DNA from 3 places in the Enterobacter chinensis genome. Region 3 is predicted to be linked to each of the others. Evidence: predicted binding sites of a transcription regulator. Region 3 holds the regulator's gene; each other region holds the start of a gene.
The links. Region 3 encodes PurR, which represses purine synthesis genes. Its sites were predicted from a motif close to CANGCAAACGTTTGCNTG; they were not measured.

Region 1 (7,339 bases), 230 kb from region 3:
TGCAAACGCAGCATCAGTGCATCGTAGCTATCTACGGTACTGATATCCCAGCCAACAAGTGGATGGGTCTGGATCACTTCACTATTCTTTTCCATTATAACCCCCTTAATGCGTGTTAGAAGACAACGGCTCTGAGGTTCAATGCATGTTTTTCTGAAAGCATCTTCAGTATATCAAGTAATAAGGGTTCCGAAGGGAAAAATAAACAGGTGGCAACACATTTTTCTGCTTTTTAGGATTGTTCGAACAATAAAACACCATCTCGTTCACGATTCTTAAAGAAGATGCCGAATTAATTTGAACTTCCAGAATTTTTAGACGAAAAAAAGCCGGGGCGACCCGGCAAAAAAACACAATGAGGGAGCAGTGTTAATCTGTGATGAACCAGTCGTCAGCGCTTTCCCACGTTTCCTGCAGGATCTCGCTGATGCGATCTTTATCTTCTTTCGCAGCGCCAATGACGGAGAGGTTGTTCGCCGCGGCGTAACGCACCGTTACGGCACCCGCGTTGTCGGGAAAAGTGTTGTTAATACGACGGGATAATTCGCCTGCCAGTGCATCAAGCGCGCCGGCAGGCAGAATAGTTGTTTTGGCTATGGTGACTTCAATACGCATAAATGCCCCCTGTGTAATATACTGTTTATTTATACAGGTATGTTATCGGTTTGACAACAAGGGGCATTGATTTTTTAACGTTTTACCGTCCAGTTTACGGTTTCGCCCGCCAGGAATGGGATCAGGGTATCATCCGTCAGCGCAATGGACTCCTCAACGTGGCTCGTTTTACGCTCCAGTTCGATGAAGGTGTCATTGATCGGTAAGCCGTAAAAACGCGGGCCGTTAAGGGAGCAGAACGCTTCTAAATGTTCCAGAGCATTCATCTCTTCAAATACGGTCGCGTAGCTGGCAAGTGCCGTTGGGGCGTTGAAGCAGCCTGCGCAGCCGCAGCTCGCCTCTTTACGATGGCGGGCATGAGGCGCGGAATCGGTGCCAAGGAACGCGCGGGAGAACCCACTGGCAACCAGCTCGCGCAGCGCCTGCTGGTGGATGTTGCGCTTAAGGATTGGCAGGCAGTACAGGTGAGGACGTACCCCTCCCACCAGCATGTGGTTACGGTTAAACATTAGGTGCTGCGGCGTAATGGTGGCGGCGATAAGTTCGTTGCCGTCACGCACGTACTCTGCTGCGTCTTTGGTGGTGATATGCTCAAAGACCACTTTAAGCGCAGGCAGACGCTGGCGCAGAGGCTCCATCACGGTTTCGATAAAACGGGCTTCACGGTCGAAGATGTCAATCTCGGCATGCGTCACTTCACCATGGACCAGCAGCGGCATGCCCAGTTTTTGCATGCGCTCCAGTACCGGCATGATGGCATCAATACTGGTGACGCCGTGGCTGGAGTTGGTGGTGGCATTCGCCGGGTAGAGTTTCGCCGCCGTAAATACGCCTTCGTTAAAACCGCGCTCCACTTCGTTCGGGTCCAGTGAGTCGGTCAGATAGCAGGTCATGAGTGGGGTAAAATCATGCCCAGCGGGAACGGCATCAAGGATGCGCTGGCGGTAGGCAATCGCGGCATCGACGGTGGTGACTGGTGGAACCAGGTTAGGCATAACAATCGCGCGGCCATAAATTTCGCTGGTATAAGGCACGACGGTTTTAAGCATATCGCCATCACGCAGATGGATATGCCAGTCGTCAGGGCGGCGGATTTTAAGAACCTGGGGTTGTGCAGTCATGGAAGCTCCGGCTTGTCAGGAATCAGTCATAAGGATGGCTGTTTTTGCCGGACACAAATCATAAGCGGAAACGTTTTCGTTTGCACACTTTTCTGTAAAAAAAAGGGCGCCGCAGCGCCCTTCAGGTTAATCGGTGAAAGGAATGATAATTTCTCCCGGTTTCACCTCTATCCCTTTTGCGTATTTTTTCGCCAGGGCTTCACCCTTGCTTTTGTCTTCACTTAAGACGTATGCGGGCTGCTGATTAAAGTAATTACGTAGCGACTGGTTCAGATAGGGCATCAGGGTTTGCAGAACCGGCGCCATCTTGTCCGGAGAAACCTGCGCATCGACGACTTCCATTTCCTGCAGGAAAATTGCCCCTTTCTCTTTGTTGAAAACGGGCAGGGCCTTCAGCTTGAGCTTGATGTTGGCTTTCTGATTACCAAAGAGGGATGACATATCGAGGTCCGCATCGCCTGCCAGGGTGACTTTGTTCGGCTCTTCCCGTCCAATCTGACTGGTCAGATTCGTGAGCACGATATGCGCGTCCGCAAGCCCCGGCACGCCAATGTCTTTAGAAAAGTTATTATGTTTTTCCAGCGCCTGATTTATTTCCTGTTCACTGACGGTATATTGCGTGAGCTGGTTACAGCCAACCAGCAGTCCGCTGACAACTAATGCAGCGGCAAAGACAATTTTCTTCATAGTGTTCCTCAACGAAAAATCGGCGCTTCTGTCCTGTTACGCCAGTATGTCAGTGTGAAATGGCATAAACCAGCAGAAAAAACTGAGAAGTGGGGCGGGAGAGGTTCCCGCCCGAGGGAAAGGTTATGCGCCTGGCTCAAGCATGCCGCTCGCACTGCGCTTCTGGCTGAACTGCCACCACAGGGCAAGGAGCGTCATAAAGCCCACTGCGCCGAGCATCATCCAGGGGAGTTCGGGTTGATGTAACGCTTTACCGGCATCAAATAACCAGCCGCCGCCGGCGTAACCTAACGCGCCGCCGAGGGCCAGTCCCAGCCGGCTGAATCCCATATAGCTGCCGCGCGCGCGCGCATCCGCAAGCGAAGCGCTCAGCGTTTCACGGGCAGGTTCGGCGATGATGGATCCAATATAGAACGTGCAAATCAGCGTAAACAGCTGCTGAAGAGAGTTCACCAGACCGATCGGCATCATGCTCAGCGTCATCAGGAACAGGCCGGCCATCAGGCGATGTTCCAGACGAAAGCGCCGTTCGCTCCAGCGGGCAATCGGATAGAGCAGCGTCAGGGAAAGCGCGGCTTCAATGGCATACATCCACTTAACGGCAGCAGGGGTACCCGCAATGTCGTTAACCATGATCGGCAGCATCAGCATGACCTGCACAGCAAGCATGTAATACCCCGTCAGGGTCAGTACATAGGTGACAAAACGCCTGTCGCGCAGGACGCGACCAAGCCCTTCCCGGACCGGTGCTTTAACCGTCGACAGTTTCCACGCCGGCAGGAACAGGCCATTAAAAAGTGCGCACAGGATAAAGAGCACCGCGCCAGCCGCACAGACCAGACGGAAGTCATACTGCAGCAGCCAGCTTCCCAGCAGCGCGCCGACAACGGCCCCGGCACTGTCCTGCATCATCAGAATGGAGAAGAAACGGCCGCGCTGCTGTGGGCGAATAAGCTTCACCACCAGCGCGGTGCGCGGCGGATCGAACAGGGTGCCTCCGATACCGGAGAGGAAGCAGGAGAACCAGAGCAGCCAGGGCTCCTGGGCAATCGCCATCGTGGCAAAGCCTGCCGCGCGGAGCAGCATGCCGGTGACGATCATCGGTTTAGCGCCAAAGCGGTCAGCGATGGCACCGCCAAATACGCCCAGGCCTTGCTGAACAAACTGGCGTAGCCCCAGCGCGATACCGACCATCAGCGCCGCCCAGCCCATTTGATCAACGAAGCGAATCGAGATGAGGGGGAACACGACAAAAAAGCCGAGCACGACCAGCATGTTATCGACGAGCAGGAAATATTTACCCAGGCTCCTGGCCTGTGATACGCGGGACATTTTCCCTCCAGGGAAAATAAGATGGTGAGCACGCTAACATTCTGCGGTGTCACTGCGTATTTTCCCACCCCTGCACGTGACAATATTTTTTTATCAAAAGCGCGCTTTGATAGAGAGTTCTCATCGAAAAATGTGAAAAGCGGGCAAAATGGTATGTCACTGTTTTCACAGACGGCACAGGCGCAGGTATAGTAAAGCTAATGGGTAAGCAGAAGTCACGGGAAGGAGTGGTATCGATGTTTGGCTATCGCAGCAATGTGCCAAAAGTGCGTCTGACAACGGACAGGCTGGTCGTTCGTCTGGTGCATGAGCGTGATGCCTGGCGTCTGGCGGATTATTACGCCGAGAATCGCCAGTTTTTAAAACCCTGGGAACCCGTTCGGGATGAGAGCCATTGTTACCCTTCCGGCTGGCAGGCGCGCCTCAGCATGATTACGGAATTTCACAAGCAGGGCAGTGCGTTTTATTTCGCGCTGCTGGATCCTGAAGAGAAAGAGATTATCGGGATAGCCAATTTTTCAAACGTGGTGCGCGGATCGTTTCACGCCTGTTACCTGGGCTACTCCATTGGCCAGAAATGGCAGGGGCAGGGGCTGATGTTTGAGGCGCTAACGGTGGCGATCCGTTATATGCAACGCACGCAGCATATCCATCGCATTATGGCGAACTATATGCCACATAATCAGCGTAGCGGGAATTTGCTGGCGCGTTTAGGGTTCGAGAAAGAGGGCTATGCCAAAGACTATCTGCTGATAGACGGAGAGTGGCGCGACCACGTTCTGACGGCATTAACCACCCGGGACTGGACTGCAGGTCGTTAAGGAGAAGAGATGAAGTATCAGCTAAACGGAACAGAAGCGCGCGTGATTGGGTGCTTACTCGAAAAACAGGTCACCACGCCGGAGCAGTATCCGCTCTCCGTCAACGCCGTGACCATGGCTTGTAACCAGAAGACCAACCGCGAGCCGGTGATGAACCTTAGCGAACATGACGTTCAGGACGTGCTGGATGCGCTGGTAAAACGCCACTATCTGCGCACCGTCAGCGGCTTCGGAAACCGCGTGACCAAATACGAACAGCGCTTTTGTAACTCCGAATTTGGCGACCTGAGGCTGAGCAGTGCAGAAGTGGCGGTCATCACCACGCTGTTGCTGCGTGGGGCGCAGACGCCGGGGGAGCTGCGAACGCGCGCTTCCCGCATGCATGAGTTCAGCGATATGCAGGAGGTCGAGCAGACCCTGGAAGGTCTGGCTTCTCGTGAGGATGGCCCTTACGTGGTGCGTCTGGCGCGCGAGCCGGGCAAACGTGAAAGCCGCTATATGCATCTGTTCAGCGGCGACGTTGATACCGCGACCGTGGCGAGTGACCCTGCCAATGCTGAATCTTCAGCAACCAACGACAGCCTTGCCGCGCGCGTAGAGACGCTGGAAGAAGAAGTCGCCGGGCTGAAACAGCGTCTGGATGCGTTGCTGGCACACCTGGGAGACTAACAGTGAAAAAATTACGTGTAGGCGTAGTGGGGCTGGGCGGTATCGCGCAAAAAGCCTGGCTACCGGTATTAGGTGCGGCGACCGACTGGACGCTTCAGGGGGCATGGTCACCCACCCGGGAAAAGGCAGAGCGTATCTGCGAAACCTGGCGCATTCCTTATGCCGCCTCCCTGCAGGATCTGGCCCGCGAGTGCGATGCGGTGTTCGTTCATACCTCAACGGCAACCCACTATCAGGTGGTGAGCGAGCTGCTCAATGCGGGTGTCCACGTCTGTGTGGATAAGCCGCTGGCTGAAAATGTGCAGGACGCAGAACGGCTGATTGAGCTGGCAGCACGTAAAAACCTGACACTGATGGTCGGTTTCAACCGTCGCTTCGCACCGCTTTACCAGCAGCTGAAGACGCAGTCCGGCAGTCTAGCCTCGCTGCGCATGGATAAGCACCGCACCGACAGCATTGGGCCGAACGATTTGCGCTTCACGCTGCTGGATGACTATCTGCACGTTGTGGATACGGCGCTGTGGCTCGCCGGCGGCAATGCGCAGTTGCAAAGCGGGACGCTCCTGACGAACGAACAGGGTGAGATGGTCTATGCCGAACATCACTTCGCGATTGACCATCTGCAGATTACGACCAGCATGCATCGTCGCGCGGGCAGCCAGCGCGAGTGCGTCCAGGCCGTCACCGACGGCGGGCTGTACGACATTACCGACATGAGGGCGTGGCGCGAGGAGAAGGGGAACGGTGTGGTGACGCTCCCGGCCCCCGGCTGGCAGAGTACCCTGGAGCAGCGCGGTTTCGCAGGCTGCGCCCGCCACTTTATCACCTGTGTGCAAAATCAGACGGTTCCTGAAACGTCCGGCGAACAGGCCATTATGGCGCAGCGCATTGTGGAACGGCTCTGGCGCGAAGCCATGAGTGAATAACTCGCTGTAACATCTGCGGATAGTAATTCGTTGAAATCCGGTTAGACTAAGCGCCGCTTGTTGGCTTTGCCGGGTGGCGCTTAGGCTTACCCGGTCTACAAATCCGTATGGTTCTGGAAATTCACGTTAATGAACTTATTAAAATCGCTGGCAGCCGTCAGCTCGATGACCATGTTCTCTCGCGTACTGGGTTTTGCGCGTGATGCGATTGTGGCAAGGGTCTTTGGTGCAGGGATGGCAACGGACGCCTTTTTCGTCGCGTTTAAATTGCCGAATCTGCTGCGTCGTATATTTGCTGAAGGGGCGTTTTCCCAGGCGTTCGTCCCCATCCTGGCGGAATATAAAAGCAAGCAGGGCGAAGACGCGACGCGCGTATTTGTGTCGTATGTCTCCGGATTGCTGACGCTGGCTCTGGCGGTGGTGACCGTCATCGGGATGCTGGCCGCGCCCTGGGTGATTATGGTGACTGCACCCGGTTTTGCCGATACGGCAGATAAATTTGCCCTGACCTCGCAGCTTCTGCGTATTACCTTCCCCTATATTTTGCTGATCTCGCTAGCCTCGCTGGTGGGGGCGATCCTGAACACCTGGAACCGCTTCTCTGTCCCGGCGTTTGCGCCGACGTTTCTCAACGTCAGCATGATCGGTTTTGCCCTGTTCGCCGCGCCGCATTTCAACCCGCCGGTGCTGGCGCTGGCCTGGGCGGTTACCGTGGGCGGTGTGCTGCAGCTGGCCTATCAGCTGCCGCATCTGAAAAAAATTGGCATGCTGGTGCTGCCGCGCATCAATCTCAAAGATGCCGGGGCGATGCGCGTCATTAAGCAGATGGGCCCCGCCATTCTTGGCGTCTCCGTCAGCCAGATCTCGCTTATCATCAACACTATCTTTGCCTCTTTCCTCGTGTCCGGCTCGGTTTCCTGGATGTACTACGCCGACCGTCTGATGGAGTTTCCGTCCGGGGTGCTGGGCGTGGCGCTGGGGACCATCCTGCTGCCGTCGCTGTCGAAAAGTTTTGCCAGCGGCAATCATGATGAATATTGCCGCCTGATGGACTGGGGATTGCGTCTCTGCTTCCTGCTGGCCCTGCCAAGCGCGGTGGCGCTGGGTATCCTGGCTAAACCGCTAACGGTGTCGCTATTCCAGTACGGGAAATTCACCGCCTTTGATG
Region 2 (7,339 bases), on a different contig from region 3:
TGGCCCTCGATCAGCACGTTGGTGGCCGGTACGCCGTTCAGGGTCAGCGAGCCAGCGCTCATCTGAATCTGCGCATTTTTACCCAGCACGTTCCCTGCTTCCGGTTGCCACGGGCTGACGCCGCCCGTCACCTTTTGCGCGCTCAGATCCCACTCGGTATTGGGGCTGTTGAACGCCATATTGCTCAGCTGCAGGCGATCCGCCTGTAAGGGCAGCGGCGCGGTTTGCGGGGAGAGATTCAGCGTGCCGTCGAACAGCGTAATGGTGTCCATATGCAGCGGATCGGTTATCTGACGGCTGCTCAGGCCAATATCAACTTTTTTGGCAACCAGCGTGGCGGGTTTACCGTCCCGACCGAAGGTGACGTTTTCCAGAATGATGTGGGAAGGCGACGAAAAGTGGTGGTTCATTTTGTCGAAACTGAGTTCGTAGTCGGTATTCACCGTCACCCAGCTGCTGACCTGAGCCGCGCCCCAGCGGGTCTGGAGCAGAATATAGAGCGCCAGTATCACGATGAGCAGGGCGACAAGAAGATAGACGAGTAGCTTTCCAATAAATTTCATGGTCTTCCATCCCGCAAAACACACATAGAGGAGTTATGCACGATTTATGCGCAATCCTCAAGGCGGGAATGGTGTAATGAGATGTCACGGCAGGCATTGACTGCCTGCCGTGAGAGAAATCAATTTTTCTCAGGCGGGAAAACGAGGTTCAGAACGATAGCGGTGATACCGCCCGCGGCAATGCCGGAAGAGAGCAGGTTTTTCACCCAGTCAGGGGCAAACTGCAGGATTAACGGCTGCTGAGAAACACCCAGACCGACGGCCAGCGACAGCGCGATAATCATAATTGCGCGGCGGTTCAGTGGCTCGCGGGAGACGATACGCACGCCAGAGGCCGCGATCGTCCCGAACATGACCAGCGTTGCGCCGCCCAGCACCGGCTCTGGAATGTGCTGCACGAAGCCGCTCACTGCCGGGAACAGGCCGAGAACGATCAGCATCAGCGCCACCACGAAGCCAACGTAGCGGCTGGCCACGCCGGTCAGCTGGATCACGCCGTTGTTCTGGCCGAAGCAGGAGTTCGGGAAGGTATTAAATACCGCAGAGACAAACGAGTTCAGGCCGTTCGCCAGCACGCCGCCTTTCAGACGCTTCATGTACAGCGGGCCTGAAACCGGCTGCTCGGAGACGTCGGAGGTGGCGGTGATATCGCCGATAGTCTCCAGAGACGTGATCATAAAGACCAGCATCAGCGGCAGGAGCAGACCCCAGTCAATGCCCAGGCCGTAGTAGAGCGGCGTTGGGACGGTGATCAGCGCGCTGTTGGTCGGCGCGGTGTTCTCCGGCAGCATGCCCAGCGCCCACGCCAGCAGATAGCCTGCCGCCATGGCGATCACCAGCGAGGCGACGCGCAGGTAAGGGTTACGCTGACGGTTAAGCAGAATAATGATTGCCAGCACGACACCCGCCAGCAGCAGGTTTTTCGGTGCGCCAAAGGTGTGGTCGCTCATTGCGGCATAACCCCCGCCGATGGAGGTGAGACCTACCTGAATCAGCGACAGGCCGATAATCATGACGACCACGCCGGAAACCAGCGGGGTGATGACGCGACGCGCCAGATGCAGAACGCGGGAGATCACCATCTCCGTGCAGCTTGCCAGCATCAGGGTACCAAACAGCGCCGCCATCATGGTCGGGACATCCGCACCGCCGGTTTTCAGGGCTGTACCGCCCATGATCAGCGGCGCCACGAAGTTAAAGCTGGTGCCCTGAATCGACAGTAATCCCGACCCCACCGGACCCCACGCTTTAATTTGAATAATCGAGGCCACGCCGGAGGCGAAAAGAGACATGCTGATGATGTGCTGCGTGTCCTGCGCCGGTAAGCCGAGCGCCTGGCAAATCAACAGCGCCGGGGTGATCACCGCAACAAACATCGCCAGAAGATGCTGGCAGGCGGCGAAAAGCGTCTGCGGCAGCGGCGGGCGGTCTTCAAGGCGGTAAATCAGTTCGCTATTTTGCTTCTGCGCAATCGGTTGCGCATCAGGCGACTCTATGGTGTTAACGGACATCGGCGGCAATCCCACGGTGGAAAAGCGGGCATTTTATCTGACCATCTGGTAAAAGCAAACGATTGCCAGCAAAAAAAGACAAGAAAATCTGCCGCTGTGAGCAGGTTTTCTACAACCCATCGGGAAAAAAAATTACACTTTTTGCGCCGGGAGCTCATGAAGAGCGCAAACCGGCCCAGGATAACGCCGCGTGTGTATGGAACACGCGCAAAACAGGAGCCTTTTATGATTCATCTCGATACGTTGTCGACCCTTGTTGCCGCAACGCTGGTCTTACTGCTTGGCCGTAAGCTGGTACATAGCGTTTCCTTTCTGAAGAAATACACCATTCCCGAACCTGTCGCCGGCGGCCTGCTGGTAGCGCTGGCCCTGCTGGTGCTGAAGAAAAGCATGGGCTGGGAAATTGATTTTGATATGTCCCTGAAAGACCCGCTGATGCTGGCCTTCTTTGCCACCATCGGCCTGAATGCCAACCTGGCGAGCCTGCGGGCGGGCGGCAAAGTGCTCGGCGTATTTTTGATTGTGGTGGTTGGGCTGCTGCTGATGCAAAACGCTATCGGCATCGGGATGGCGACACTGCTGGGGCTGGATCCGCTGATGGGGCTGCTGGCAGGGTCAATTACGCTGTCAGGTGGTCACGGTACCGGGGCGGCGTGGAGTAAATTGTTTGTCGAGCGCTACGGGTTTGAAAACGCGACGGAAGTGGCGATGGCCTGTGCGACCTTTGGTCTGGTGCTGGGGGGACTGATTGGCGGCCCGGTGGCGCGTTATCTGGTGAAGCACTCCACCACGCCGGACGGCAGACCGGACGATGAGCTGGTCCCGACCGCATTTGAAAAGCCGGACGTCGGGCGCAGCATTACCTCGCTGGTGCTGATTGAAACCATCGCGATGATCGCCATCTGCCTGACCGTGGGCAAACTGGTTGCGCAATGGCTGGCGGGCTCAGCGTTTGAACTGCCGACGTTTGTCTGCGTGCTGTTTATCGGGGTGATCCTGAGCAACGGCCTGGCGCTGATGGGCTTCTACCGCGTGTTTGAACGGGCGGTCTCGGTGCTCGGCAACGTCTGTCTGTCGCTGTTCCTGGCGATGGCGCTGATGAGCCTCAAACTGTGGGAGCTGGCCTCGCTGGCGCTGCCGATGGTGGCCATTCTGGCGGTTCAGGCTCTGTTTATGGCGCTCTATGCCATGTTCGTCACCTGGCGCATGATGGGTAAAAACTACGATGCGGCGGTGCTGGCGGCGGGGCACTGCGGGTTTGGTCTGGGGGCAACCCCTACGGCTATCGCCAACATGCAGGCGATCACCGAACGATTCGGGCCATCGCACATGGCGTTTCTGGTGGTTCCGATGGTCGGGGCGTTCTTTATTGATATCGTCAACGCGCTGGTGATTAAGCTGTACCTGATGCTGCCGATGTTTGCCTGAAATCAGGCGTTGGAGTAGCGTTCGGTTTCCGGCATCCAGCGCTCAATTAACGCTGCCGCCTGTTCGGGGTAGCGTTCGTGAATATGGCGGGCAAGGCGCTGAACCTCGGGGATCATGGCCTGATCGCGCAATAAATCCGCGACTTTGAATTCCGCGTTCCCCGTCTGACGCGTGCCCAGCAGTTCTCCCGGGCCGCGGATCTCCAGGTCTTTTTGCGCAATCACAAAACCGTCGTTGCTGTCGCGCAGCACCTGCAACCGCATCTGGGCGGTTTTCGAGAGCGGAGCTTTGTAGAGCAGGACGCAGTGGGACGCCACCGCGCCGCGGCCAACGCGCCCGCGCAGTTGGTGGAGCTGGGCAAGGCCCAGACGCTCCGGGTTTTCGATGATCATCAGGCTGGAGTTTGGCACGTCCACGCCGACCTCGATCACCGTGGTGGCAATCAGCAGATGTAAATCACCCTGTTTAAACGACTGCATCACCGCCTGTTTTTCGGCAGGCTTCATGCGTCCGTGAACCAGACCCACGTTCAGCTCTGGCAGAGCCAGCTTGAGCTCTTCCCACGTGGCTTCTGCAGCCTGCGCTTCCAGCAGCTCAGACTCTTCAATCAGCGTACACACCCAGTAGGCCTGACGTCCTTCATGCGTGCAGGCGTTGCGCACGCGGTCGATGATATCGCTGCGGCGCGTGTCCGGAATGGCGACCGTCGTCACCGGCGTACGACCCGGCGGCAGTTCGTCGATGGTGGAGGTGTCCAGATCGGCGTAGGCCGTCATCGCCAGGGTGCGCGGAATGGGCGTGGCGGTCATGATCAGCTGATGCGGGTGGAAACCCTGCTGCAATCCTTTTTCCCACAGCGCCAGACGCTGGTGCACGCCAAAGCGGTGCTGCTCATCGATAATCACCAGCGCAAGGCCGTTAAACTGCACCTGCTCCTGGAAGATGGCGTGCGTGCCGACAATCATTTGTACCTGCCCGCTGGCAATGGCGTCCTGTTGCGCAAGGCGCGCTTTGCCTTTTTGCTTCCCGGCAAGCCAGCCCACTTCAATGCCCAGCGGCGCGAACCAGGCGCGGAAATTGTTGGCGTGCTGTTCGGCAAGCAGTTCGGTCGGCGCCATCAGCGCCACCTGTTTGCCGTGGGCAATCGCGCGCAGGGCGGCCAGGGCGGCAACCAGCGTTTTACCGGATCCCACGTCGCCCTGCACCAGCCGCATCATCGGCACGTCGAGCGCCATATCGCGTTCAATCTCGGCGGTGACGCGCGCCTGTGCGCCGGTGGGTTTGAACGGCAGCGAGGCCAGCAGCTTATCTTTGAGCTCATCGCGCAGGCTTAAGGGCTGGGCATGGAAACGCTGTGCGCCTGCACGAAGCGCCAGCATGCTCAGGTTATGTGCCAGCAATTCCTCAAGGATAAGACGCTGTTGGGCGGGGTGTTTGCCGCTTTCTAAATCGCTGAGCTGCAGCGTTGGCGGCGGGCGGTGCAGGGTACGCAGCGCCTCGGGCAGGCTCATCATCCCCTGCGCCAGCTCTGGCGGCAGCAGCTCGGTAATGGCGCAGGTATCCAGCAGCTCCAGCGCCTGATCGGTGAGCTTACGCAGCGTCGCCTGCTTGATGCCTTCGGTTGTCGGGTAGACCGGAGTGAGGGTCTCCTGCATCTCCGGCGTGCTGAGATCGCCCTGCACGCGGTACTCCGGGTGGATCATCTCTGCGCCGTATTTCCCACGTTTGGCTTCGCCATAGGCCAGCACCCTGCGGCCCGTCGCCAGGCTGTTTTTCATCGCCGCGCTGAAGTTGAAAAAACGCATGGTGAGAATGCCGGTGCCGTCGCTGATCTGACAGGTCATCATCCGGCGTCCGCCGAAAGTGATGTTGCAGTTCAGGACTTCGCCTTCAACGGTGGCATAAATGGCGGGCAGCAGATCGCCAATTTTGTAGAGCTGAGTGCGGTCTTCATAGCGCAGGGGGAGGTGGAGCAGGAGATCCTGCACCGTGTGCAGGCCGATTTTAGCCAGCTTACTGCTTTGCGCCGCGCCCACGCCCGTCAGGCTATTGAGCGGGATGGCATCCAGCAGGCGGCCTTTCATCGGTTACCCAGCGTACTGCATGGTGGCCCACCACTCGGCATCGGCTTCGATCTCGCCCTGCGCGTTGACGTGGGGGTAAGGCAATTTTTTCTGCTTCGCAACGCGAGCCAGTACCGGATAACCACCTTCAAACAGCAGGCGCTGCTGTTCATCTTCCGGCAGCATGCTGTTGCTGCGCTCGTACATCCCGGCGTTTTGACGCTGGCGCTGCGCTTCATACAGAATGAGCGCGGAGGCCACGGAGACGTTGAGGGACTGAACCATGCCGGTCATCGGAATGATGATGTCCCGATCCGCCAGATCCAGCGCTTCCTGGGTGATCCCGGTTTTCTCCTGACCCATCAGAATGCAGGTCGGGCGGGTGTAGTCGATCTCGCGGAAATCCACGGCTTTAGCGGACAGGTTGGTGGCAAGGATCTGCATACCGCGTCCTTTCAGGTGCGAGACGGCTTCACCAATGGTGTGATGATTTTTGACAGACACCCAACTGTTGCTGCCTGCCGCCGCCGAGACCGTATTTCGCATACGGCCGTCCGGCCAGATGGCGTGCACTTCATGCACGCCGACGGCATCTGCGGTACGGACGATAGCAGACACGTTATGAGGTTTATGGACCTGCTCCATGCAGACCGTCAGGTCAGGCTGACGCCTGGCGAGCATGTCGCAGATCCGTGCATAACGTTGTGAATTCATGCCACTAGTTTCGGTTACGGGTGACTTTAATCACGTCCGGCATGACGCGAATCTTGCGCATAATATTCGCCAGATGCACGCGGTCGCGGGCGGTCAGACGAATAAAGGCGCTATAAACGCGGCCATCTTTTTCTTCCGTGTTCAGGCTTTGAATATTGGAAGACGCCGTGTTGATCGCTGCCGTCAGGTTCGCAAGGGCACCCTGGTGGTTGAACATATCCACCTTAATTTCGGTGATAAACTCCTGCGCGGTCTCTTTATCCCACTCGACCGCCATAAACTTCTCCGCTTCTTTTTGATAGCCGCGGATGTTACGACAGGATTCATGGTGGATAACCAGCCCTTTACCCGGGCTGACGTGCGCAATAATCGGGTCGCCAGGGATTGGACGGCAACATTTTGCGAACGTGATAAGCACCCCGTCCGCGCCTTTAATCGGCAGGTGTCCGTGGCTTTGTGTGGTGGCAGGCACGGCCGTCGTGTCGCCTTGCTGCAGGTTCTTCGCTACCACCACGCTCATGGCGTTGCCGAGGCCAATCTCTGCCAGCAGATCGTCAAGCGACGCGAGCTTCATGCGCTCCAGCTCATGCTGGATATTTTCCTGCGGGATTTCAGCCAGCTTGCGGCTACCACCCAACGCGTGGTTGAGAAGACGACGCCCAAGGCTGACGGAATCATCACGCTTGAGGTTTTTCAGCAGCTGGCGGATTTTGGCGCGCGCTTTGGAGCTCACGACAAAGTTCAGCCAGGCCGCGTTCGGACGTGCGCCCGGCGCGGTAATGATTTCCACCGTCTGGCCGCTGGAAAGCGGCTGAGACAGCGGGTAAGGCTGTCTGTCGACGCGCGCGCCCACGCAGGCATGCCCGATATCGGTATGCACGGCGTAAGCGAAGTCGACCGGCGTTGCGCCCGCAGGCAGTTCGACAATGCGCCCTTCTGGGGTGAAAACGTAAATCTCATCCGGGAATAGATCGGATTTGACGCTCTCGATAAATTCAAACGAGCTACCCGCACTCTGCTGCAGTTCCAGCAGGCTCTGCATCCAGCGCTGGGCGCGGAT
Region 3 (7,339 bases):
CTGCATTTCCACGTTGAACCTTTCGAAGGGGCAAACTTACAGCCGGAAGCACTGGCGTTTAACGGTATCGATCCGCATAACCCGCTGCGTGGTGCGGTCAGTGAATATGATGCGCTGCACGCCATTTTTAAAATGGTGCGTAAAGGTATGAAAGACAGCAACTGCAGCCGCGCCATCATGGTGGCCCACAACGCCACCTTCGATCACAGCTTCACCATGGCCGCCGCGGAGCGCGCTTCGCTCAAGCGAAACCCGTTCCACCCTTTTGTGACCTTCGATACCGCCGCACTGAGCGGCCTGGCGTTGGGACAAACGGTGCTATCAAAAGCCTGTATCACGGCAGGGATTGAGTTTGACGGCACGCAGGCGCACTCCGCTCTGTACGACACGGAGCGCACCGCAGAGCTGTTCTGTGAGATCGTCAACCGCTGGAAGCGTCTGGGCGGCTGGCCGCTGCCGATGGGCGACAGCGAAGAATAAAAAAAAGCGACCTTATCAGGTCGCTTTTTTATTTCCGCCGAAAATTACTCTGCGTCCGGCTCTTCAGTTTTGTACTTAGCCGCCGTTTCTTTGATCAGCTGCTGCAGTTCGCCGCGCTGATACATTTCAATCAGGATATCGCAACCGCCAACCAGTTCGCCGTCTACCCACAGCTGTGGGAAAGTCGGCCAGTTAGCGTATTTAGGCAGCTCAGCGCGGATATCCGGGTTCTGCAGGATATCAACGTAAGCAAAACGCTCACCACAGGCGGACAGCGCCTGAACTGCTTGTGCGGAGAAGCCGCAGCTTGGCAGCTTCGGAGAACCTTTCATATACAGCAGAATCGGGTTTTCAGCGATCTGTCGCTGGATTTTTTCAATAGTGGTGCTCATGTCTTGCTTCCTTTAACTTCTGTTACGGCATTCGTCTGATATTGTAGCGGTTCAGACTGGCATCGGAAAATAACATTTTTGTCACGTTTATACATTCTACCCCGAGTCACGAAAAGTTGCATTGCAAATGGTGTTTACCCCTGCGGCAGTCAGGGTTTTGCTTAGGGAGTGGGCAAATGTGCGACAGAACGATGGATTTTTTTGCACTTGCTTACGAAACACGATTGTAGATTGAAAAATGCTATTAACTTTCTGGGTTTTTATGGATTAGAATCGACGGGCTTTGTAAATCACACGCGGGTATTATTGATGACCTGCATTTATCAGGGGACTGCCCAGTGGCGCGGATAAATAAAATCTCGATCACGCTCTGTGCTTTACTGTTTACATCACTCACTTTCACGCCAGTGGCAAACGCCTCTCAGCAGGCGCGGCATTCTGCTGTACAAAAAAACCATCTGGTGAAAGCCACAGAACGTAAGAAAAAAACCACCGCTAAGAACGACAAGAAAAAAACACCCACACAGACTAAACAGACAGCTTCCAGCAAGACGAAAACCAAATCTTCCCGCACTGCCCACACCGCTAAAAATAAAACTTCGTTAACCGCCGCTAACCTCGTTACTGAAAAATGCATCACGCGTAAAGGCCACAAAGCGAAGTGCACAAAAGTCACGAAAATTGCGGAAGTGCATAAAGTGCGCGTACAGAAAGCGCAAAAAACCGCGATGAACAAACTGATGGGGCAGATTGGCAAACCTTATCACTGGGGTGGCAGTTCGCCGCGTACCGGTTTTGACTGCAGCGGCCTCGTCTATTACGCCTATAAAGATCTGGTCAAGTTCCGCATTCCTCGCACCGCCAATGAGATGTACCATCTGCGCGATGCTTCCCCGGTTGACCGTGGTGAGCTGGAAAACGGCGATCTGGTGTTCTTCCGTACTCAGGGCCGCGGTACAGCTGACCACGTTGGCGTTTATGTCGGCAACGGGAAATTCATCCAGTCACCGCGTAGCGGCCAGGATATTCAGATCACTTCACTTAGCGAAGACTACTGGGTACGTCATTACGTCGGCGCGCGTCGCGTGATGACGCCAAAAACCATTCGCTAACCCCTGCCCTGCCGCGCTCGTGGCAGGGTAAGTTCCTCTTTTGCATACCCTTTCAATTTGCTATCCTGTCCCTGTTGTCTGTGTGGTTATTGGCAACGCAAAATACAATAAGGAGAGAAGCAATGTCGTTCGAATTACCTGCACTACCGTATGCAAAAGACGCCCTGGCACCGCACATTTCTGCGGAAACCCTGGAATATCATTACGGCAAGCATCACCAGACGTACGTCACCAACCTGAACAACCTGATCAAGGGCACCGATTTTGAAGGCAAAACGCTGGAAGAGATCGTCCGCAGCTCAGAGGGTGGCGTATTTAACAACGCGGCTCAGGTGTGGAACCACACCTTCTACTGGCACTGCCTGGCACCGAATGCCGGTGGCGAACCTGCCGGTGAACTGGCTACCGCCATTAACGCCGCATTTGGCAGCTTCGCAGATTTCAAAGCGAAGTTCACCGATGCCGCTATCAAGAACTTCGGCTCTGGCTGGACGTGGCTGGTAAAAGAGGCTGATGGCAAACTGGCTATCGTTTCCACTTCTAACGCGGGTACCCCGCTGACCACCAGCGCTAAGCCGCTGATGACCGTGGACGTTTGGGAACACGCTTACTACATTGATTACCGTAACGCGCGCCCGAACTACCTGGAGCACTTCTGGGCGCTGGTTAACTGGGACTTTGTGGCGAAAAACTTCGCCGCGTAAGAGACACGCAGAAGGGTTCGCCCTTCTGCGTTTTTGGTTTATTCAGCAGCGCAGGCTGCTTCTGGCTGTTTACGACCCGACATCATCACCAGCAGCAGGCCGAGCGTGGCAATGATTGCCCCCATCACCGGCACAAAGCTGTACCCCAGTCCCCCTGAAATCACGGCCCCACCGGCCGCGGCACCGAGCGCATTACCCAGGTTGAAGGCACCAATATTGACCGAAGAAGAGAGGCCAGGCGCCTCATGCGCGACGCGCATTACGCGCATCTGCAGCGGCGGAACCACAGCAAAGGTAGCGGCACCCCATACGACCATCGCAACGGCGGCCCCATACTCATTACGTGCCAGCCATGGAATGGCGATCATGATGACAATCAGCAGAGTTAAGAAACCCTTCAGCGTCCCGCTCACGGAACGGTCGGCAAATTTCCCACCGAGATAGTTGCCAATCGAGAAGCCCACGCCAATCAGCACCAGCATTGCGGTGACAAAAAGAGGCGTCGCGTGGGTGATGTCATGCAATACCGGCGAAATATAGGTGTAAAGGGTGAACATCGCCCCAGCCCCCAGCACGGTGGTGAGCAGCGCGGAGAGCACCTGTGGGCGCATCAGCACCGACAGTTCCCGGCGCACGTCAGGACGTTCCCCCGCGCTGCCTTTCGGCAAGGAGAAGAACAGTGCCACCATCGCGAGCACGCCCAGCCCGGCCGTCGCCAGGAAGGACATACGCCAGCCAATCACTTCTCCCAGCCAGGTTGCCGCCGGCACCCCGCCAATGTTGGCAATCGTCAGGCCCATAAACATAGTCGCCACGGCGCTCGCCTGCTTGTGCTTTGGTACCACGCTTGCCGCCACAACCGACCCCAGCCCAAAGAACGCGCCGTGGTTAAGGCTTGTCAGAATGCGTGACAGCATCAGTGTGGTGTAGTCCGGCGAAATGGCGGAAAGCACGTTGCCCAGGGTGAAAATCGCCATCAGGAAAATCAGCGCATTGCGACGCGCGCGGTGCGAAAGCAGAAGCGTCATCAGCGGCGCCCCTACCATTACGCCAATAGCGTAGGCGCTGATTAACATGCCTGCAGCAGGGATCGAAACGTCCACACCCCGGGCAATAACAGGCAGTAACCCCATCGGGGAGAATTCAGTGGTGCCAATCCCAAAAGCGCCAATCGCCAGGGCCAGCAGGGGAAAATTGATTTTCATGCGTCAACTCCGGATGCCGTGTCATGTGGTGACACAGAACAAAGAAGCAGAAAGCATGACATCAATCACAAAAAATGAGAAGTTAACAAAATGGCAAAAGATTTTTGCATGAGAAGTAACAATCGGGGCGATCGGGAGGGAGAACGCTCTCCCTCCGCGTAAATCAGTGCAGCGCAGCCGTCAGACCAGCAGCGACAATCAGAGCCAGCACAATAATGGTGGTGAACAGCGAAAACTTCAGATCGGAACTCATCAATTTTTCTCCTTTTAATCCCCCCACGAAAAGTGAGCCTGCTCATTTTTGCACAGTTTACGTCAAAAATCTTCCTGGATTTAAACTGATAACCACTTTACCTCTTCCCCTTTTCATCAAGATAGGACAAAATTCCACGCTAAATTTATTAGCGTACCGGCCATTGACCCCCTCCTGACGTCCCGTGTCGTTTTCCCGGCGTGCCGCAACTCAACATTGCGAAATAAGGGTGAGAGAAGGCAAACGTTTACCTTCAAGTTTTTCAGGAGCTTAGGATATGGTCTGGAGTGACATTTAATGGCAACAATTAAAGACGTAGCAAAACGCGCAAACGTTTCCACTACAACCGTATCACATGTTATTAACAAAACCCGCTTCGTAGCGGAAGAGACGCGCAATGCCGTCTGGGCAGCGATCAAAGAGCTGCACTATTCGCCAAGTGCCGTTGCGCGTAGCCTGAAGGTTAATCACACCAAGTCCATTGGATTGCTGGCAACCAGCAGTGAAGCGGCCTATTTTGCCGAAATCATTGAAGCGGTAGAGAAAAACTGCTTCCAGAAAGGCTATACCCTGATTCTGGGCAACGCGTGGAACAGCATTGAAAAACAGCGCGCCTACCTGTCGATGATGGCGCAAAAGCGCGTTGATGGTCTGCTGGTGATGTGTTCCGAGTATCCGGAATCCGTGCTGTCGATGCTGGAAGAGTATCGCCATATTCCGATGGTGGTGATGGACTGGGGCGAAGCGCGCGCGGACTTCACCGATTCCGTCATCGATAACGCCTTTGAAGGCGGCTATATGGCCGGTCGTTACCTGATCGAACGCGGTCACCGCGAGATTGGCGTGATCCCGGGTCCGCTGGAGCGCAACACCGGCGCGGGCCGTCTGGCCGGTTTCATGAAAGCGATGGAAGAAGCGCTGATCAACGTGCCGGAAAACTGGATCGTGCAGGGTGACTTTGAGCCGGAATCGGGCTACCGCGCAATGCAGCAGATCGTCTCCCAGCAGCACCGTCCGACCGCCGTTTTCTGCGGAGGTGACATCATGGCCATGGGCGCGCTCTGCGCAGCCGATGAACTGGGTCTGCGCGTACCGCAGGATATTTCCGTGATCGGGTATGACAACGTGCGTAACGCGCGTTACTTCACGCCAGCGTTGACCACCATTCACCAGCCGAAAGATTCGCTGGGCGAAACGGCCTTCAATATGCTGATGGACAGGATCGTCAACAAACGTGAAGAGTCGCAGTCCATTGAAGTTCACCCGCGCCTTATCGAACGCCGTTCCGTAGCGGATGGTCCGTTCCGCGACTACCGTCGTTAATCGCTCTACGGGGCCAGCTACGCTGGCTCCCGTAACCATTCCCGGTTAAGCGTTTCGCTGTCTCCCAGATAATCCAGAAGCCACGCCATGGCGGGCGAGACGTCACTTTGCTGCCAGGTGAGGCAGCAGGCCGCATCCGGGAATGGATTCTCCAACGTCAGTTCAACCCATTCTCCGGTATCGATTCTGGGGCGCGCAAAATGAACGGGCACCATCGCGACGCACAGTCCGGCACTGAGGCACGTTGCCGACGATTCCCAGTCAGGTGCCACCACCCTCCGCTGGTTATCCAGCAGCCAGGTGATACGCTTGGGCAATGAACGCGAGGTATCCTCCAGCACCAGAGACGGCCAGTTGCGTAATGTATCGTCGCTCAACGGCCCTTCCATCGCCGCCAATGGATGATCGCTTGCCACCACGCACTTCCAGCTCAGCATGCCCATATCTCGGAAGGCGTACCGCCCCCCGACCGGGATCGCCTGCGTGGCGCCAATCGCCATCTCTGCCCTGCCGTCCGCCAGCGCATCCCAGACGCCGTTGAACACCTCCTGCGAGACCCGCAGCTCGACATCAGAGAAATGACGATAGAAATCGACGAGCATTTGCCGGGTGCGATCCGGCTTAACGATGTTATCCACCGCGATGGAAAGATGTCCTCGCCAGCCGTTAGCGATCTGCTGACACTGTTCACGGGTGATCTGCATTTTTTTGATAACAGAACGCCCTTCCTTTAAAAACCACGCGCCTGCGGGCGTTAATTCCACATCACGATGTCGCCGTTCAAACAGCGGAACCGCCAGCCATTCCTCAAGCTGACGCACGGTGTAGCTGATAGCCGAAGGGACGCGGTGCAACTCCTGCGCCGCACCGCTAAAGCTGCCGTTACGCGCGACAGCATCGACTACTTCAAGAGAATAATCTGACCACATTTTCTGCCTGCAAAATTTTTGAATGCACCCGCCAAATATTAGCGTTTCACAAGCGGCTTTGCACTCCCTACACTCAGCGCCAACGTACACCTGCCTCCTTAAGGAGAATAAAATAATGCAACCCAGGAAAGGTTTTTTAGTCTGGCTCGGCGGCTTAAGCGTGCTGGGCTTTTTGGCCACCGATATGTACCTGCCGGCTTTCGCCGCTATGCAGGAAGATTTGCAAACGCCTGCCGCGGCCATCAGCGCCAGCCTGAGTTTGTTCCTAGCCGGTTTTGCTTTCGCACAGCTGCTCTGGGGACCACTCTCGGATCGCTTTGGTCGTAAACCAGTATTACTGCTGGGTCTGGCCATTTTTGCCGTTGGCTGCCTGGGGATGTTATGGGTACGCGACGCCACCTGGCTGCTGGTGCTGCGCTTTATTCAGGCTGTGGGCGTCTGTGCCGCGGCCGTGACCTGGCAGGCGCTGGTCACCGACTACTACCCGGCTAACCGCACAAACCGTATTTTCGCCACCATAATGCCGCTCGTGGGTCTCTCACCTGCCCTTGCTCCGCTGCTGGGTAGCTGGATCCTCGCACATTTTGACTGGCAGGCCATTTTTGCCACGCTGTTTGCCATCACGCTGGTACTGATGCTGCCCGCGTTTGCCCTCAAACCCGCGCATAAAAAAGAGGCGGATGCTGACGCAAACCCGATTACCTTCACCTCCCTGCTGAGCACCAAAGCGTATCGCGGCAATGTCCTGATCTATGCCGCCTGCTCGGCGAGCTTCTTCGCGTGGCTCACCGGCTCGCCATTCATTCTGCACGATATGGGATACAGCCCGGCGGCCATCGGTCTAAGCTATGTTCCGCAAACCATCGCGTTCCTGGTGGGTGGGTACGGCTGTCGCGCGGCACTGCAAAAATGGGAAGGTCAGCAGATGCTGCCATGGCTGT

Region 1: a site for PurR is predicted at 1,800-1,817, ahead of pyrC (dihydroorotase). Genes of this name have one in related genera too.
Region 2: a site for PurR is predicted at 2,126-2,143, ahead of gltS (sodium/glutamate symporter). Genes of this name have one in related genera too.

Annotation. Positions count from the first base shown of each region.
Region 1 covers NZ_JARDVI010000001.1:10,432-17,770, forward strand. Annotated here, with positions in the region: gene bssS (biofilm formation regulator BssS) at 1-95, opposite strand, end outside; gene dinI (DNA damage-inducible protein I) at 370-615, opposite strand; gene pyrC (dihydroorotase) at 690-1,736, opposite strand; gene PYW49_RS00085 (lipoprotein) at 1,863-2,423, opposite strand; gene mdtH (multidrug efflux MFS transporter MdtH) at 2,547-3,755, opposite strand; gene rimJ (ribosomal protein S5-alanine N-acetyltransferase) at 3,992-4,576, shown strand; gene PYW49_RS00100 (YceH family protein) at 4,586-5,245, shown strand; gene PYW49_RS00105 (Gfo/Idh/MocA family protein) at 5,248-6,171, shown strand; gene murJ (murein biosynthesis integral membrane protein MurJ) at 6,301-7,339, shown strand, end outside.
Region 2 covers NZ_JARDVI010000007.1:147,661-154,999, forward strand. Annotated here, with positions in the region: gene PYW49_RS19775 (AsmA family protein) at 1-563, opposite strand, end outside; gene xanP (xanthine/proton symporter XanP) at 683-2,074, opposite strand; gene gltS (sodium/glutamate symporter) at 2,300-3,502, shown strand; gene recG (ATP-dependent DNA helicase RecG) at 3,505-5,586, opposite strand; gene trmH (tRNA (guanosine(18)-2'-O)-methyltransferase TrmH) at 5,590-6,279, opposite strand; gene spoT (bifunctional GTP diphosphokinase/guanosine-3',5'-bis pyrophosphate 3'-pyrophosphohydrolase) at 6,284-7,339, opposite strand, start outside.
Region 3 covers NZ_JARDVI010000001.1:244,829-252,167, reverse strand. Annotated here, with positions in the region: gene rnt (ribonuclease T) at 1-480, shown strand, start outside; gene grxD (monothiol glutaredoxin 4) at 525-872, opposite strand; gene PYW49_RS01295 (C40 family peptidase) at 1,211-1,984, shown strand; gene sodB (superoxide dismutase [Fe]) at 2,107-2,688, shown strand; gene PYW49_RS01285 (MFS transporter) at 2,727-3,893, opposite strand; gene cydH (cytochrome bd-I oxidase subunit CydH) at 4,057-4,146, opposite strand; gene purR (HTH-type transcriptional repressor PurR) at 4,444-5,469, shown strand; gene punR (DNA-binding transcriptional activator PunR) at 5,487-6,398, opposite strand; gene punC (purine nucleoside transporter PunC) at 6,514-7,339, shown strand, end outside.